Regions from separate parts of the Methylobacterium sp. BI1 genome, predicted to be linked through region 2. Evidence: predicted binding sites of a transcription regulator. Region 2 holds the regulator's gene; the other holds the start of a gene.
The links. Region 2 encodes HrcA, which represses chaperone genes, less so after heat shock. Its sites were predicted from a motif close to GTTAGCACTCNCNNNNNGNGAGTGCTAAC; they were not measured.
Positions count from the first base shown of each region.

Region 1 (3,408 bases), 2.3 Mb from region 2:
CCGCATGCGCCGCGATGCTGCCCCGGTTGAGGAACGGCAGGAGCTGGTAGATCGCATTGGCGGCGATGAGAGGGAGACCGTAGGCGACGAAGAGCCGCCAGGCCTCCCGCAGCTTCAGCCGGACGCGGGGGGCGACCGGGTCGCGCAGCGGCCGATGCAGCAGCAGGATCGCGAAGGCTTGGCTGATCCCGGCCGCCGTCAGGACCCAGACGGGCTGGGGGGAGAACCAGGCGGCACCCGCCATCAGCACGAAGGCAAGACCGTTCTTGACCGCCACGAGATTGAAATAGAGCCGACCGTCGAATCGCGCCCGGGCGAGCGCCGCGTGGTAGTCGAACACGCCGATGCCGAGAGCGGCCATCGCGGCACCGGCGGTGATCGCGAAGCGGCTTCCCGCGCTGGGCTCGATGGTGAATCCGAGGCCCGCACAGATCACGGCCGCGACGAAGAGGAAAAGGGTCAGGATCAGGTAGGCATGGTCCAGTCCCTGGCGAATCCAAGGCTCCTCGATCCGGACACGACCAGAATAGAAGCGCGTCGCCGAGAGACGCAGCCACTCGAACAAGACGGTGTTGGCCACAATCGCACCCGCCGTCGCCAGAGCGAACAGGCCGAACTCGGCCGGGCCCAGCAGCTTGGCGATGAGGAGACCGAGGACGAAGTTCAGGCCGGCATTGAGGACGAAGGCAGCGATCACGGCCATGGCGCGGACAGGTCATCCTCGGATACCGGCGACACGGGGCATCGCCGCGCTAAGCTCTAGCGCAGGGCGCCCAACATTCCGTCAACCGGTCACAACCAGCCCCGGATGCGGAAGAAAACGATCGGAATGATGGCGCTGATCAAGATGAGCGCCAAGCCGTAGGGATAGCCGTAGACCCATTCGAGTTCGGGCATGTGCTTGAAGTTCATGCCGTACATCGAGGCGATCAGGGTCGGCGGGATACCGACCACCGACGCCACGGTGAGAACCCGGAAGGTGTTGTTCTGCTCGATGCTGATCAGGCCGAGGGTTGCATCGAGAAGGAACTGGACGTTTTCCGATAGCCGAATCTCGAACTCGTCGAGGGAGGCGATGTCGCGCCGCACGGCCTCGAAGCGCGGCACTTGTTCCTCGCCGAGGATGTGCTCGCACTCATTGGCGACGAAGGGCACGATCCGCTCCAAGCCGAGGAGGCTAGAACGGATCTTGCCAAGGGTCTTTCCGCGGCGCCCGATGCCGCGCAGGATTCGGCGCAGCGCCAGGTCACGCCGACGCGGCGTCTGGTTGCGCAGCTTGGCGTCCCCTGCCGGCGCACCGCTGCGGACGTCGAAATCGAAGATCCGCGTAGACAACTCGTCGAGGTCGGCGCCCATGTCCTCGAGGGAATCTGCCAGGCTGTCGACCAGCTCCTCCATCAGGAGAAGAAAGATCTCGGTGGAGGTGGTGCCCGGCCCGTCGCCGGTGTCGATGCGTTTCTTGACCTCCGCGAAGGCCCGCAATTCGTGGAAGCGCACGGTCACGAGGCGATCCCGGGTGAGCACGAAGCCCAATGGCTTCAGCTGCGTGTCGAGCTTGTCGAAGGTGACCATCGGCGTCGAGAGGGAGAATCCGGTCTTCAGGCGCCTCAGGCGGCTCGAATTCTCGACCTCGCTGAGGGCCTTGCGCGAAGGCACCCGGATGCCGGTGCAGGCCTCGACCCGTTCGGCCTCCTCGGCGCTCGGATCATCGAGATCGATCCATACGACTTCCGACGGGTAGGCTGTCGCGGGCGCCTGCACGTCGGGCTCGACCGCGCCCTGCGGACCATGAAGCTTGATCATCCGCGAAGGACTTTCCGTCGGCGTGTGGATTCGGGGGATGATCCTGTCGCCGGATCGTCGTCGGAGCCTGCGACAGTCTTGACTCGTAGGGCTTCCGCGCCTAACTCGGCGCCATCGTTAGCACTCACCCGAGGCGAGTGCTAACGGCCTGGGTTGAGCGCGCTGCCGCGCCGCATCAACGCCATCCACGAATTTGAAGCAAGAGGGCAGCTCATGAAGTTCCGTCCGCTGCACGACCGTGTCGTCGTCCGCCGCATCGAAGGCGAAGAGAAGACCAAGGGCGGCATCATCATCCCGGACACCGCCAAGGAGAAGCCGCAAGAGGGCGAGATCGTCGCCGTCGGACCCGGCGCCCGTGACGAGGCCGGCCGCGTGAACCCGCTCGACGTCAAGGCCGGTGATCGTGTCCTGTTCGGCAAGTGGTCCGGCACCGAGGTCAAGATCGACGGTCAGGACCTCCTGATCATGAAGGAATCCGACATCATGGGCGTCGTCGCCTAAGTCGGTTTTCCGGTTCTCCTCCCTTTCACGAGCCCTTCGAGGGCGCCATCCGGCGCCTCGGGGCCCATCACTGACAAGGATCTGACATGGCAGCGAAAGAAGTCCGCTTCGCCTCCGACGCCCGCGAGAAGATGCTCCGTGGCGTCGACATCCTCGCCGACGCGGTGAAGGTCACGCTCGGCCCCAAGGGCCGCAACGTCGTCATCGAGAAGTCGTTCGGTGCGCCGCGCATCACCAAGGACGGCGTCACCGTCGCCAAGGAGATCGAGCTCGCCGACAAGTTCGAGAACATGGGCGCCCAGATGGTGCGCGAAGTTGCCTCGAAGACCAACGACATCGCGGGTGACGGCACCACCACCGCCACCGTGCTGGCCCAGGCCATCGTCCGTGAAGGCGCCAAGTACGTCGCCGCCGGCATGAACCCGATGGACCTCAAGCGCGGCATCGACCTCGCCACCACCGCCGCCGTGAAGGACATCACCGGCCGCGCCAAGAAGGTCGCCTCTTCCGAGGAAGTCGCCCAGGTTGGCACCATCTCGGCCAATGGCGACAAGGAAATCGGCGAGATGATCGCCCATGCCATGCAGAAGGTCGGCAACGAGGGTGTCATCACCGTCGAGGAGGCCAAGACGGCCGAGACCGAACTCGACGTCGTCGAAGGCATGCAGTTCGACCGCGGTTACCTCTCCCCGTACTTCATCACGAACGCGGAGAAGATGGTCGCCGAGCTCGAGGACCCCTACATCCTCATCCACGAGAAGAAGCTGTCCTCGCTCCAGGCGATGCTGCCGGTTCTCGAGGCCGTGGTGCAGACCGGCAAGCCGCTCGTCATCATCGCCGAGGACATTGAGGGTGAAGCGCTCGCCACGCTCGTCGTGAACAAGCTGCGCGGCGGCCTGAAGGTCGCGGCCGTGAAGGCTCCGGGCTTCGGCGATCGTCGCAAGGCGATGCTCGAGGACATCGCGATCCTGACCCAGGGTCAGATGATCGCCGAGGACCTCGGCATCAAGCTCGAGAACGTTACCCTCCCGATGCTCGGCCGCGCCAAGCGCATCCGCATCGAGAAGGAGACCACGACGATCATCGACGGTCTCGGCGAGAAGT
Region 1 is NZ_CM155267.1:4,555,624-4,559,031, forward strand. It holds gene AC1MGR_RS21525 (lipopolysaccharide biosynthesis protein) at 1-703, opposite strand, end outside; gene AC1MGR_RS21530 (magnesium transporter CorA family protein) at 793-1,803, opposite strand; gene groES (co-chaperone GroES) at 2,017-2,304, shown strand; gene groL (chaperonin GroEL) at 2,391-3,408, shown strand, end outside.
Region 1: a site for HrcA is predicted at 1,920-1,948, ahead of groES (co-chaperone GroES). Genes of this name have one in related genera too.

Region 2 (3,408 bases):
CGTGCCATGGCGCCGGCGAAATCCTTGGACGGACCCGCCCAGCGCGCCGAGAACAAACCGGGTGCCCCGTCCAGCGCGTTGACGCAGAGACCGGAATCGTCGGCGAAGGCGGGCAGGCCCGAGGCGGTCGCGGCGGCGAGCGCCTTGATGGCCGCGTTCTCGGCGAACATCGTGCCGGTCTCGTCGGGTTCGGGCAGACCGAGCTCGCCGGCCGAGACCGCATCGACGCCGAAGGGCGCCAGCAGCTCGCGCATCTCCACGAGCTTGCCGGCATTGTGGGTCGCGATGACGACGCGACCGGTGAGGATGCGGTGCTCGCTCATGCGGAGGCTCCCTGCGCCACGGCCTGCTTCTGGAGGGCGACGAGGGACTGGATGCCGCCCTTGGCGAGGCGCATCAGCTCGAACAGCTCCTCCTCCGAGAACGGCTTGCCCTCGGCAGTGCCCTGCACCTCGACGAGGCCGCCGGTGCCCGTGATGACGAAGTTGGCGTCGGTCTCGGCCCCGGAATCCTCGGCGTAGTCGAGGTCGAGGACCGGCTTGCCCTTGTAGATGCCGCAGGAGACCGCGGCCACGTGGTCGCGCAGGGGATCGACCGAGATGATCGAACGGCCGCGCATCCAGGTGAAGCAGTCGTGTAGGGCGACCCAGGCGCCGGTGATGGCGGCGGTACGGGTGCCGCCATCGGCCTGGATCACGTCGCAATCGACGGTGACTTGGCGCTCGCCGATCGCCGGCAGGTTGGTGACGGCCCGAAGGGAGCGGCCGATCAGGCGTTGGATCTCCTGGGTCCGGCCCGAGGGCTTGCCGGAATTCACTTCGCGCCGGGTGCGTTCGTGGGTGGCGCGCGGCAGCATGGCGTATTCCGCGGTGACCCAGCCCTTGCCCGAGCCGCGCAGCCAGCCAGGACCGCGCTCTTCGAGGGTCGCCGTGCACAGCACCTTGGTGTCGCCGAAGCTGACGAGGCACGAGCCTTCGGCATGGCGGGAGACGGCGCGCTCCAGGGTGACCATGCGCAGTTCGTCGTTCGCGCGCTTCGAGGGCCGCATGCCGCTCTCCTTTCGATGGTGATGGAGTGCGGCTTTACGGTTCCGGCTCCCGGCCGGCAAGCGAGGCCGGGCGGATTGTGGGCGGTGCCGGCGGATCGGTGCCGGTGGTCCCGGCAGCGGGTCGCAGGCGCGGAACGCTGTCCGCGGCCAAGCTGTTTCCCGTGTTCCTCCCCGCTTCCTTACAGGGATGGCGGCGGGGAGCATTGTGTAAATCACGGGAGACCGTCACACTCTCCACCTCAGGAATGGACCGTGACAGAGCCCGCCCGCCCCTTTTCGACATCCCAGCAGATGCAGGTTCTCAGCGCGCTGAACGAACGCTCGCGCGAAATCTTTCGGCAGATCGTCGAGAGCTATCTCACGACCGGTGAGCCGGTCGGCTCACGCAACCTCGCGCGCATCCTGCCCATGGCCCTGTCGCCGGCCTCGATCCGGAACGTTATGGCGGATCTCGAGCATTCCGGGCTGATCTTCGCGCCCCACGCCTCGGCCGGCCGTCTGCCCACGGAGCAGGGCCTGCGCTTCTTCGTGGACGCGATGCTGGAGCTCGGCGATGTCGGGCGGGAGGAGCAGGAGCGGATCGAGGCTCAGATGCGCGCCGCCGCCTCGGGCCACACCTTCGATTCCGCCCTGGCGGAGGCCTCGATGCTGCTCTCGGGCATCTCCCGCGGGGCCGGCGTGGTGCTCACCACCAAGACCAACGTCCACCTCAAGCACATCGAGTTCGTCCGCCTAGATCCGACCCGGGCGCTGGTCGTCCTCGTCTCCGATGACGGCTCCGTGGAGAACCGCCTCCTCGACCTGCCGGCAGGCCTGCCGGCGGGCGCCCTGCAGGAGGCCTCGAACTACCTGAACGCCCGGCTCCAGGGCCGGACCCTGGGGACGCTGCGCGCCGAGATCGAGTCGGGCCGGCAGGCGATGAAGCGCGAGCTCGACGCCATCACCGAGCGCCTCGTGGATGCGGGGCTCGCCGTCAGCGTCGGCCCGTCGGATGCGCGCCAGCTCATCGTGCGCGGGCAGGCCAACCTGCTGGACGACCTGCGGGCCGCCGAGGACCTCGACCGCATCCGCCTGCTGTTCAACGACCTCGAGACCCAGAAGGACGTGATCGAGCTCCTGTCCCGGGCCGAGGGCGGCGAGGGCGTGCGCATCTTCATCGGCTCGGAGAACAAGCTGTTCTCGCTTTCCGGTTCGTCGATGATCGCGGCCCCGTTCCGCGACGGCTCGCAGAAGATCGTCGGTGTTGTCGGGGTGATCGGGCCGACCCGCCTGAACTATGCCCGCATCGTGCCGATGGTCGACTACACGGCCCGGGTGGTCTCCGGCCTCCTCGATCGCAAGCGCTGACGCCGAAACGCGAGAGGGCGGAGCCGTGAAGCCCCGCCCCCTTCAAATGTCCTGAACGCTCGGATCAGCCGCGGATCACGTCGACGATCTCGTAGGTGTCGGGATCGACGATGACGATGTCGTCGTCCACCAGCACGTAGCGATAATCCTCGTATTCCGGCGCGATCCGGATGATGTCCGGCGGCAGGTCGTAGAGGGTGTAGCTGCGGGCGATGGCCGTGCCGACGGTGAGCGCGAAGGCTCCGGCGGCCAGGCGCGGGATGCCGCGGCGGAACACACTCTGGCGGAACTCGGTGCGCTGCGGCGCGCCGAGGCGGCCATAGGCACCCCGGACAGCGCCGCGATCGCCGCGATCACCACGTCCGCCCCGGCCCTCGCGCTCGACGCGACCGTCACGACCACCGCGCTCGTCGCGGTCGGCCCGGCCACCGCGCTCGTCGCGGTCGGCCCGGCCACCGCGCTCGTCGCGGCCGTCCCGGTCCGCCTTCCCATTTCGGTCCGCCTTGCCGTCCCGATCAGCCTTGCCGTCCCGATCGGCCCGGCCATCGCGTGCCGCGGCGCCGCCGTCCTCGCGACCGCCACGCTCGCCGGCCGCCTGGCCCGGACGACCGTCCTGTCGCGCGCCGCCCTCGGCGCCGCGGCCACCGGGCTCGCCGCGCTGGGCGCCACCGGCTGGGCCGGCCCCCGTCTCCGCACCGCCTGCGCCGCCGCGCATCCCAGCGCCGCCGCCCGCACCACCGGCCTCGCCGCCGCGCATGCCGGCGCCGCCGCCCGCACCACCGGCGCCGCCACGCATCCCGCCACCGGCGCCACCGGCGCCGCCCCCGCCAGCTCCTCCTGCACCGGCGCCGCCGCCAGCGCCCATGCCGGCACCGCCGCCTCCGCCGCCGGCACCGCCTGCCCCGCCACCAGCACCGCCACCCGGGCCGCCCTGCGCAAACGCGCTCGCAGCGCCAATCACCAGGGCCGCCGCCGTCACCGTGCTCCGAAAGAGCTTGCTCATGGGATCGCTT
Region 2 is NZ_CM155267.1:1,656,653-1,660,060, reverse strand. It holds gene rdgB (RdgB/HAM1 family non-canonical purine NTP pyrophosphatase) at 1-323, opposite strand, end outside; gene rph (ribonuclease PH) at 320-1,048, opposite strand; gene hrcA (heat-inducible transcriptional repressor HrcA) at 1,340-2,395, shown strand; gene AC1MGR_RS07825 (DUF1236 domain-containing protein) at 2,460-3,398, opposite strand.